2 regions of the Photobacterium piscicola genome follow, and region 2 is predicted to be linked to the other one. Evidence: riboswitches for the same ligand, from Rfam matches in the RefSeq annotation. Region 2 holds a riboswitch; the other holds the start of a gene.
What was found. Region 2 has a riboswitch for lysine ahead of ACJZU6_RS08030 (Na+/H+ antiporter NhaC family protein). Riboswitches for the same ligand answer to the same signal wherever they lie in the genome.
Positions count from the first base shown of each region.

Region 1: it holds a riboswitch for lysine, as region 2 does, so the genes downstream of both, lysC (lysine-sensitive aspartokinase 3) here and ACJZU6_RS08030 (Na+/H+ antiporter NhaC family protein) in region 2, are expected to answer to the same signal.

Region 1 is NZ_CP175534.1:648,651-654,811, forward strand. It holds gene metH (methionine synthase) at 1-464, shown strand, start outside; gene lysC (lysine-sensitive aspartokinase 3) at 545-1,912, opposite strand; lysine riboswitch at 2,026-2,207, opposite strand; gene ACJZU6_RS03180 (pyridoxal-phosphate-dependent aminotransferase family protein) at 2,415-3,533, shown strand; gene ACJZU6_RS03185 (Wzy polymerase domain-containing protein) at 3,591-5,336, opposite strand; gene uvrA (excinuclease ABC subunit UvrA) at 5,412-6,161, opposite strand, start outside.
Region 2 is NZ_CP175534.1:1,670,951-1,677,111, forward strand. It holds gene ACJZU6_RS08015 (cystatin domain-containing protein) at 1-191, shown strand, start outside; gene ACJZU6_RS08020 (Qnr family pentapeptide repeat protein) at 505-1,155, shown strand; gene ACJZU6_RS08025 (VOC family protein) at 1,222-1,662, opposite strand; gene ACJZU6_RS08030 (Na+/H+ antiporter NhaC family protein) at 1,763-3,352, opposite strand; lysine riboswitch at 3,436-3,610, opposite strand; gene ccoP (cytochrome-c oxidase, cbb3-type subunit III) at 3,762-5,948, opposite strand; gene ccoO (cytochrome-c oxidase, cbb3-type subunit II) at 5,945-6,161, opposite strand, start outside.

The DNA of each region.
Region 1 (6,161 bases), 1.0 Mb from region 2:
AATACGATATTGCTGATCAGTTTAAAGCGCAAGGTGACGATTATAATGCGATCATGATTCAGGCGGTGGCGGATCGACTTGCAGAAGCGTTTGCTGAGTGTATGCATCAAATGGTACGTAAACAAATCTGGGGTTATGCCGCTGATGAAGATCTTAATAATGACGATTTGATTCGTGAAAAGTACCAAGGTATTCGTCCAGCTCCTGGGTATGCCGCTTGTCCTGAACATACCGAAAAAGGGGCGATTTGGCAGTTATTGGATGCAGAAGCCAATACTGGCATGGTGTTGACCGAAAGTTATGCCATGTGGCCGGGGGCTGCAGTATCTGGTTGGTATTTCTCACACCCAGATGCGCGCTACTTTGCTGTCGCACAGATCCAGCATGATCAGTTAGCAAGTTATGCTGATCGCAAAGGTTGGGATTTGATCGAAGCTGAAAAGTGGTTAGGGCCTAATTTGTAAAATAATCATTAGGTTAAAATAAAAAAGGCGCAAACATTGCGCCTTTTTTTTATCTTTTTTCTCGTTGATGCTGATAGTGATTATTCTAAAAGTTGTTGGTGCAGGGTTGTTATGACTGATTTAGCATCGGCTTCATGGACTAAAAAGCACAGATTATGCGGGCTAGCACCATAACAAATAAGGCGTAAATTATACGCATCAAGTGCGCCAAAGATATGCTTGGCTGAGCCTTTACTGTCACTCATATGATTACCAATCAACGCCACTAACGATAATCCCTGTTCAATATCAACACGGCACAATTGATTTAATTGTTCAACGGCAGCGGAAGGTAATGTTGGGGCACCACCGCCAGTATCGGTTTGATCGAGCGTTAACGAGACACTGACTTCTGAGGTGGTTATTAAATCGACCGAGATTTTATGTTCTGCCAAAATACGAAACACTTCGGCTAAAAAGCCATAAGCTTGAAACATATTAAGACTGGTGAGTGTCACCATAGTCTGATTTCCACGCAATGCTAGTGCTCTAAAGAGTGGCGCTTGATTCACGGTTTTTCTGATCCATGTTCCACCTTGTTGCGGCGCTGTTGATGAACCAATAAATACTGGAATTTGGTGGCGAATGGCTGGAACCAGTGTTGATGGATGGAGGATCTTAGCACCAAAATTGGCCATTTCAGAGGCTTCACTAAAGCTGATTTCTTTGATCGGTTTTGCTGCAGCTGTAATGCGAGGATCGGTAGTGTACATTCCCGGAACATCGGTCCAGATCTCTAGCGTGGTCGCATCAACGGCTTCTGCAATTAATGCTGCACTATAATCACTGCCACCTCGCCCTAGTGTGGTGGTATTGCCAAGCTCATCACGGCCAATAAAGCCTTGTGAAACCACAATCTGAGTATCGATAAGTGGCACTAAATGTTGTTGAGCTAATTGACGAATAAGTGCTGGCTGTGGAATCGCTTTGCCAAATTGATTATCTGTTCGCATTACATCTCGAATATCAAATCGTATCGCAGCAGCATTCATCTCAACTAAAATTTGGCTAAAAAGGTAAGTTGATAATAGCTCGCCATGACTGACTAATTTATCGGTAAGTTGTGGTGATGATGCTATCGCAGCCTGTGCTGAGGCGGAGGCAATATCATCAAACAAAGTATCAATAGCACCACTAACCGTATGTGGATGTTGAAGCTGATCCAGTATTTGTTGGTGAGTATCGGTTAATTGCTGTAAATGTTGTTGGCGTAAAGTGGTATCACTAATGCCTTTGGCTAAGGCGACCAGTACATTGGTCACGCCTGAGCAAGCACTTATTAACACTATTTTGGTGTGTGGATTGGCAATAACAATATTGGCACTGCGACACATCGCGGCATAGTTGGCGACACTGGTGCCACCAAATTTGGCCACAATCACTGGGTTGGTTGTGGTGGTCGAAAGCATGCTCATTACGGTGTTCTCCCTTATATCGTAAATACTGCAAAGTAGACTTTTTGCTTCGGAAGAATTCCCGACGTCCATTGTCGAGGAGGTAATAGGCAGTAACGCTGGTGCGGCTACCCAGAAGCTCCCCATCATAGTCAACCTGACTTAGATGACAGCCTGAGAGATTCAACTCTCATAGCCGATATCATCTGCCCCAAACAGGTGATATCTCGGCGCTACTCTCCCTCACAAAATTGATTTAGGGTTGGGCCCTTCAATTTTGCTACCTAGGTAACGCACCTCTTCTGTCGTGAATAATCACTGTTGTTATTGAATAGGAAATCGCCCTTAGTTGTCAATTGTTAAATGATAATTTCTCGATAGTTAACAAAAAGTAGGTATAACTAACAGGATCTCAGGTCGTTACTTGCAGCTTTGGCATTGCTCTAATACTCTGTAATAACGATTAATCTTTCCATCACCCTATTGATAATAATCATGATTTAATGGAGTTGAATCTATGCCTATCACCAGTTTTATACCGCCTCAAAGAACACTTATGGGACCGGGGCCCTCTGATATCTATCCACAAGTATTACAAGCACTAAGCCGACCGACAATTGGTCACCTTGATCCGCTATTTATTAAAATGATGGATGAGCTCAAGCAGCTACTACAATATGCATTTCAAACGAAAAATACGTTTACGATTGCGGTGTCAGCGCCAGGTAGTGCGGGTATGGAAGCCTGTTTTGTTAATTTGGTTGAGGCGGGAGATAAAGTATTAGTTTGCCGTAATGGTGTATTTGGCGATCGTATGCGAGAGAACGTTGAACGCTGTGGCGGTATAGCCATTATGGTTGATAATGCATGGGGCGAGCCTGTATCTCCTGCTTTGGTTGAACAAGCATTACAGACCGATCCTGATATTAAAATTGTTGCTTTTGTACATGCAGAAACGTCAACTGGCGCATTATCTGATGCAAAAACCTTGGCTGAAATTGCACGAAAGTATGGCTGTTTAACCATTGTTGATGCCGTAACATCTTTAGGTGGCGTACCGTTGCTGGTGGATGAGTGGCAACTTGATGCGGTTTATTCTGGTAGTCAGAAGTGTTTATCTTGTGTACCTGGATTATCGCCACTGACGTTTTCCGAGCAAGCTATAAATAAAATTCAGCAACGTAAAACAGCAGTGCAAAGTTGGTTTTTAGATCAAAGTTTAGTGCTGGGGTATTGGAGTGGTGAAGGTAAACGTAGTTATCACCATACTGCGCCTGTTAATAGTTTATACGCTCTACATGAAGCTTTAGTGTTGTTACATAACGAAGGGTTAGAGCAAGCTTGGCAACGACATCAACGGACGCATCTTGAATTAAAGGCTGGACTTGAAGCGCTAGGGATTGAATTTGTGGTTGCAGAGGAGTATAGGCTACCTCAGCTTAATGCGGTTTATATTCCAGAAGGCGTCGATGACGCCGCGGTAAGATCGACTTTATTAGAGCGTTATAATCTAGAAATTGGTGCAGGATTAGGCTCGCTTGCAGGTAAAGCATGGCGGATTGGATTGATGGGTTATGCTGCGCGCAGTGAAAATGTCGCTTTATGCCTTAAAGCCCTTGAAAGCACATTGAAATAAAGTAGTGATGAACCATCAATAGCGATAGCGTTCGCCATTGATGGTTGTTCGTCATGGTTACTTTGCTGGTGACGTTGTGGTTGTTGCGGCGCTAAGTTGTGTGAGGCTTGGAAATAGTTGTTGTGCTTCTGCCGCCACTTGCTCAGCTTGAGCAGTGTTACCTTGATCGTTATATGCTAATACTAAGTTCTGATATAACGCTGGTCGTGGCCAAGTGAGGGCTTTTTGATTAGCCCAAATAATATAATCTGTCACCAATTGGGGTTTATTGGTGGCGATCCCAACTTGTAATTGGGTGTGGTGTAAATCCCACTCAAAGCGATCTTGCCATGCCCATGGATTATTCACTTTGACTAAATAATTGATATCAACTGGACGTGTTGTTTCAAACTTAGTCAGTAACCATCCTGAATATAAGGTGGTGATCATAAAACTGGTTACCATTATCGGTATTGTGATGGCACTGACTTTAAGTGCAAGTACATATTGAGTTTGATAGCGATGGTATTTGGTGGTGAGATTATCGACCCAGAAGATCAAAATAATAAACATGATCCAATGGGCAAGTGAGTGATAAAACGGATATTCCAGTTGCGTATGTAATACGATTGGGAAAAATAAGCCAACTAACGCTAACTGAGTACTATTTGGGGCTTTCTTGATGCTAATCATGACCGCTAATGCTGCAATGATTAACCCCAGCAACGGTACAATTCCACCTTCTACAGCCCAAAAAAGTAATTCATTATGCGGGTGATCTAAGCTTGGTATCCCCGCAGCTTGATGCGATGGATCTCGCTGATGCCATAATGCGGTTTGGGTGATGTAGGTGACTTCAAATTTACCATAGCCATAACCTGTTAGGGGCTTAGTGGTAAACATTTCATAAGCTTGTGGTATATGTATTTCTCGTGGACTATCTAATGTGATACGAACATCCTGTGAAAAAGAGCTGTTGGTAGTTGAACTAAATTGCCATGCTAATGCCATGCCTAATAATAACATTAAGCCCCACATACGCTGTTGATATTTTGCCGCAAAGCGAAACAAATAAGGCAGCATTAATAATGAACCAATGCTTGCACCCAACCAACCTGTACGTGAGTTTAGTACCACCAGTAGTGGAATCGTTACGACAGGAACAGCGAGTAAGATAAGGTGTTGCCAGGCCCATTTACCTCGATAGCGGGGTAAGCGTGCTAATAGATAAGCGGCAATAACAAGCCCTGTCGCTAAGAAGCTTGCCATCACATTGGGTTGTTGGAAGATACCGTAAGGGCGGTTAGCAATAACGTCATAACCAAAACGGTTGTGCGCAGATAATCCTAAAAATTGATACCATCCAAAAGCCGCTTCGATCAATACTGCAATCGTGATAAACCACAAGAGTCGTTGGCGTTGATTATGAGTAAAAACAAACTGTTGTAAGCTAATGAAAAATAAAAAACCAGCCCAGAGGGTGAGTAAGCGGTTTGAAGTGCCAAAGCCATCGGCATTAGCATAAAAAACGGGAAGTGACAGAAGTAGACAGCTACCAAATAAAATTAACGTCATACGAGAGTAACGCCAAATTTTTTGACGACAAATTTCTAATAAACCGCAACTAATGGCAAAGCTAAATGGAATCCATGCACTGGCATTAAAAGATAGCTCAAGTCCTGAACCGCCAGGGTTGTGCTGAAAGTAGTGCATTGCAACGATAAAAAATATACCAACGCTGGCTAAGAATAATCGCACTAAAGATAAAGGCTTAGAAATCCGTTTCTGTTCTAATTTCGTACCTTGAAGTTGTAACACTGTCATGGTGAGTCCTGAGTAAAAAAACAAACAGGCTGACTATTGCCAACCTGTTTGATAGGGCTTAATTACACTTTATAATTAGATGTTAAGTAGAGGCTTAAGAAACCTCGCAGTATGGGATCCAGCAACAAGTGCAACTTGTTCGGGAGTACCTGTTGCAATAATTTCACCACCGCCATTACCGCCTTCTGGACCGAGATCTATGACCCAATCAGCGGTTTTTATTACATCGAGATTATGTTCGATAACAACGATGGTATTGCCACGATCACGTAGTTTATGGAGTACCGTTAGCAACTGCTGAATATCGTGGAAGTGTAAGCCTGTTGTGGGTTCATCTAAAATATAGAGGGTTTTACCTGTATCACGTTTAGATAACTCTTTAGCTAGTTTAACCCGCTGTGCTTCACCACCTGATAAGGTTGTTGCTGCTTGTCCGAGACGAATATACGATAAGCCGACATCGATTAATGTCTTCAATTTTCGTGCAATTGCTGGAACGGGTTCAAAGAACTGATGTGCATCTTCAACGGTGAGCTGTAAAACTTCATCAATACTTTTGCCTTTATAGCGTACTTCTAGCGTTTCACGATTATAGCGTTTACCTTTACACGCATCGCATGGGACATAAACGTCAGGTAAAAAGTGCATTTCAACTTTGATAACACCATCACCTTGACATGCTTCGCAGCGCCCACCGCGAACGTTAAAGCTAAATCTACCGGGTTTATAACCTCGAGAACGGGATTCTTGAGTACCAGCAAATAGCTCACGAATAGGGGTGAAAATACCCGTATAAGTAGCTGGATTTGAACGAGGTGTACGACC
Region 2 (6,161 bases):
AGTTAAAAAATGTTATTCATGTTACTCAACAAGTTGTTGCTGGTATGAATTACAACGTTACATTTTCAATCGAAAATCATGACGTTTATACCGCTAAAGTTTTCCGTAGTTTAAAAAACACTTACACTGTTGAATCAGTAAACAAGAAAGTTGGCGCTGCTTCAAATTGTGATGTGCCTAATCATTTATAGCGTGTGGTTATTATTTAACCGCAACCTCTAATGAAAAAACAGCTGCTGCTATTGATTATTGATCAATACCAGCGGCTGTTTTTTTATGTCTATTTATAACCCGCTAATAGCGCCTTTGTTAGGCGTTAATAAAAACAATAAACGTTCATGCATTTTATTTTAAATAACATGACTAGCACCCCTTAAAAACGCGAGATTTAGCTATTTAAGCTAATGTAAAAAAACATTTATTAGTTCACTGTTTTTACTGGTAATTAATGGTTTTTTGTTATTAATATAGGGCTGTTTTTAGACATTAATAGAGTAATAATTGATGCATGTTGCAAAAAAACAATTCGATGGCGAAGTCTTTTCCCATCAAGATTTAAGTGAAGCAACCTTTGAACAATGTCAGTTTTTTCGCTGTGATTTTTCACGTGCAAATTTAACCGATGCTTGTTTTATTGATTGTAGCTTTATTGAAGCAGGAGAGACTGACGGTTGCAGTTTTGCTTATACGAAATTAAAAGATGCCAGTTTTAAAGGTTGTAATTTAGCGATGGCAAATTTTCGTAACGCACAATGCTTTGGTATTGAATTGCACCAATGTAATCTTAAAGGTGCTGATTTCCATTATGCGTCTTTTGCTAATTACATTACGCATAATTCTTTTTTTTGTTCGGCATTTATTTCTGGATGTGATTTGAGCTATGCCAACTTAGAAAGTGTGATGCTTGAAAAATGTGAGCTATTTGAAAACCGTTGGCGTGGCGCTAATTTAATCGGCGTGTCATTTAAAGGTTCTGATTTAAGCCGTGGTGAATTTTCAAGTGAGCAATGGCAACAAGCGATATTTAATGAAGCTAACCTATGCCATGTTGATCTTGATAATGTTGATGTTCGCCGAGTGTCTTTGGAAGGGGCTCAAATTTGTGATTGGCAACAAGAGCAACTATTAGGTAATTTAGGTATCGTTGTTTTATAAATAGTTATGCTAATCAATGATCGCCACAGGAATACGGGATATGCCTGTGGCAGCATTGATTAATGGTTACCATTCACCAATGTTAGCTTGTGAAACCCACGGTTCAGCAGGGGATAACGGCTCACCTTTTTGCAGTAATTCAATTGAAATACCATCAGGCGAACGGACAAAAGCCATATGACCATCACGGGGTGGGCGATTAATCGTCACGCCGCTGTCTTGTAAGTGTTGGCATAATTGATAAATATCATCAACACGAAATGCAAGATGACCAAAATTACGGCCGCCAGTATAGGCTTCAGCATCCCAATTGTAGGTTAATTCTAATAATGGCGATTGTGTTTGAGCCGCCGTTTGTACTTGAGCGGGTGCGGCTAAAAATACTAATGTAAAACGCCCACGTTCACTTTCTTTTCTATTTGTTTCAACTAACCCTAATTTATTGCAGTAAAAGTCCAGTGAGGCATCTAAATCACTGACACGTACCATAGTGTGTAAATATTCCATTACTTCTCTCCTGATCAAAAAAATCCCCGCGGTTTAGTGCTATAGAATAAATCAAATAAGCACGAAAACGAACGGGGATTATCGTTAATAGCGGTTGTTGTTAATGAGTTTGTGTCGCTACAACGAGTTGTTGTTTCTTATCTTGGCGCACATGGTAGACACAACAACCGATGAACCAGACTGAACTTACTGCAATACCGATAATGGTTGAGCCTGTTATACCCATTACAAGGTAGCCAAGGAAAGCACCGAAAGCGACAGTTAATGCGTAAGGTAACTGCGTCATAACGTGATCCATGTGATGACTGCCTGCACCTGTTGCTGACAAAATACTGGTGCTTGAAATCGGTGAACTGTGATCACCAAAGACAGAACCTGCTAATACTGCTGATAGCATAGGCATTAATAAGTTAACATCACTTGCAATCGCCATATCACCTGCCAATGGCAGCATGATACCAAATGTACCCCAACTAGTGCCGGTCGCAAAAGACATACCACATGAAAGTAAGAACACTAATGCAGGCAGTAACTCAACAGGTAGGCCATATTTTGTTAATGATGCTAAGTATTGGCCAGTTTCCATATCGCTGACAACAGTACCAATTGTCCATGCAAATAACAGAATGATAATTGCTGGCATCATCGCTTGAACACCTTGAGGTGCAGCTGTTAACCATGTTTTTAGTGGTAACTTTAAGCGCAGTGCCAACACAATGGATACTACAAGACTACATAATGCGGCATACACTAATGATGAACCGACATCTGTATGCTCGATTGAGCCAATTAAGCTAAATGCCAGACCTTTAGCGGCTAAAACTTCTGCGCCACTGATGATCATAAACACAACGCTAGAAACAGTCAGAGTAAGAATCGGTAAGACCATATCAATCATGGTGCCATTACCTTCACCTTCTGTGGTGATTTCTAGCCCTTTTGGGTGACCTTTTGATTCATCCCAAAGTTGGCCATCACGTGCGCGCTCTTCGTGCTTACGCATTGGACCAATATCAAGTTGGAACGTGATAACCACAAGCACCATTAATAAGGTAAACACAGCATACAGATTCATTGGAATCATCTGTACGAATAATGAAATCGGACTCGTTTCAGTAATATCGTTGGTCACCAAAATACCACCAAGGATCGCAATGATATATGCGCCCCACGATGAAATAGGGGTAATAACACATACCGGTGCTGCGGTTGAATCTAACAGGTAAGCTAATTTTGCACGTGAAATTTGAAAACGGTCAGTTACGGGGCGACAAATAGGTCCAACAGATAAGCTGTGGAAGAAGTCATCAATAAAGAAGGCAAATACCATCATACCCGTTAAGATATTGGCACTGCGACGATCTTTACAGCGACGAACACCCCATTCAGCAAATGCCTTGGTTGCGCCTGTTGCGGTCATTAAGCTAATCAAACCACCGAGTAATAACATAAATAATAACATGTTAACGTTACTGGTATTGATCGCACCATCAGCCCAAACTAAGCCAAGAATTTGATGTAAAAGATATTGTAGTGCTGCGAGTGGGTTGAAATTATTTAGAAGGATTGATCCTGCAACAATGCCCACGCCTAAAGATAACAATACGCGGCGGGTAGTAATTGCAAGAATAACTGCCAGTAGTGCGGGAACTACTGATAATAATGAATCAGAATATTGAACTAAATTCATGGATCTCTTAAACACCTATAATAAGGTGGAGATCTACCGAAAGGATAGAGAAACAGATTTCTTTAGAAATAATACTTCTTATCCCTTAGGGTAGCGCTCCATAGACAACATAACTATGGCAGTTCTGTACTTATTAAATACAGAACCAGCGATTATTGATGACTCAATAATTACTTCGGCGCTGACTCCTTTCTTCGGCTCTCATTGGGGATCTCCCTCCAACCGAATACTTTTAGGCAGCGCGCCTCTACTCAAAGGATTAGTCTTGACTATACCTAGATATTTCTCACAAGCAATAAAAAATAATGCTAAATTGTGTAATAGGTTTAAAATACAGCAGCTCAGCTAACTGATTATAGTTTCAATCAGTTAGCGCATGCTTATTTCGTTATTGTTGCATATTGTTTCGTTATTCAGGAGCCTCATTTATCGGTTGGGTCATATTATGAATATTGCCTGCAAATCCTGCTTTGATAAGATCTTGACGAATTTTAGTTACCTCTTTTTCTGTCACAGGGATATTTCTTCCCCCTAATTTTTGACGTACAAATGTAATTAATTGAGCCAAATCAGCATCATTTAAAACGGTGTTAAAACTACTCATTGGCATAAAATCTATTTCTTGTTCTAAGAAGTTTGGCATTAAGCCTCGAATAGTAACGGCAATAGTGTCATACGGATCTTTATGCATGATGATGCCATTATTAAGCAGTGCTGGTGCAATACCTTCGCGACCTTTACCATCTGGACCATGACAAGCACCACAGGTTTGAATGTACAGCCCATATAATTGTTGATCTTTAGTTTGTTGATCGGCAGAACCTTCAGCTAAATTAGGATTCTGAATGTTTATTTGTGCTGGCGTTAAATCACCAAAGCCTGGTGGTGTAATTTGACCAACCGATTTATCTAATACGTTATATTTGTCGCCTGTAATAAGGTATTCCGCAATAGCACTGACATCTTCACGGGTTAAATAGCGGGTACTGTTTTTTACCACTTCCGCCATACCACCAAATGCGGTGCCTTTTTCGGAATGGCCTGTTTTAAGAAAATCAGTCAGTGAATTTACATCCCAGCGATCTTGATAAAGCTCGGTTGCGGTAATATCAGGTGCCATCCAACCATCAATTAAATTACCTTGAAAGAGCTTATCGGCAATTAACGCTTGAGCAATATTTCGTGGTGTGTGGCACTCAGAACAGTGACCTAAGCTCATGGTTAAATATTTACCTCGACGCCAAGTTTCAGTGCTGTTGGCTGGATATTGTAATGGGTCGGTATCAAGAAATGCGATATTCCAACCTAATAAGCCTAAGCGAATATTACTTGGAAACATCATTTGGTTATCTAAATTACGAGTATTCACATAATCGAGTGATTGCATGTATACCCACAATGCTTTGGTATCAGCATCAGTGATGTATTGATAAGAAGAGTAGGGCATTGCAGGATAAAGATAGCCGTGTTTGCCTTTACCTTTATGCAGAGCATCATAAAACTCAGTATATGTGTAATCACCAATTCCAAATTCAGGGTGCGATGAAATATTAGTGGAATACAATGTACCAAATGGAGTAACAAAACCTAATCCGCCACCAAATAATTCGCCACCTTCACCAGTATGACAAGCAACGCAGTCTCCAGCGTAAGCGAGATATTGTCCTTGAGTAATTTGCTCTTTGTTTAATTGGGCAATTTCGGTTTTACGAACAGTATTTTGATGACGTAGATAGGCGCCTAATGCTTGAATTTCAGCATCAGAAAGTTGCTGGGCAAAGGCTGGCATAACATTATTAAGACCATTGTTTATGGTATGCGTAATGCCCTCAATACTGCCATTATGTAACCAGATATTATCGGTTAAATTGGGTGCACCTAGTAATTGATTGCCTTTTGCATCACTACCGTGACAACTGGTACAGTTTTTATTAAAGACAGTTTTACCTTGCTGTAATGCAAAACTTGATGCTGAAAGAATACGATCAGCTTGTAACGAGGCAATATAAGTGGCGACATGATTGATATCTTCAGCAGATAGAATAGTTTTCCAACCCGCCATAACACCATTACGGCCTTGAGTAATGGAGTGATAAATATCTTTATCTGTACCGCCATAAAGCCACACATCATCAGTTAAGTTAGGAAAGTGGGTTTGACCTTCCGCTTCACTCAAATGACAAGCGGCACAATGGGTTTGAAACAGGGCTTTACCCGTGGTTACTATGGTATCGTCTTGGCTCAATTGCAGATATGAACTGTCGCTGAGTTTTGCTTGTATGATTTGTGCTTTTAAATCAGTCGCATGAGGCTGAGTAGCTTCACTGGTTGATTTCCATGCCATTAAGCCTTGCCAGTTACCAAGTCCAGGGTAAAGCACTAAAAATATAGCAGCGAATAGAAATGCAATGCCATAAGAGAACAATAATAACTTAGGAACAGCAGCATCGTTTTCTTGAATGTTATCAAAACTATCAACTGTTTTATCTTTATCTGCAGTATGATTTTTTCGCCAATAATACACCACGACGATGAGCATAAAAATTAAAAACAGTAAGGTCAATAATGTAACCCAATTGCTCCAGAAAGTGTTCATTGCTGTACTCCCTGCTCGTGTCCTAGACTTTGTAAATAAGCAATCAGTGCCTCAGCTTTGGTATGACCTTTAACGGCAAGGCGTGCTTGTTGTATTTCTTTATCATTATAAGGCACACCTAATATGCGTAATGCTTTGAGTTTTGCTTCTGCATCTTCTCCATCTAGCACCTGTTCAAATAACCAAGGATAGGCGGGCATGATAGAGGTGGGT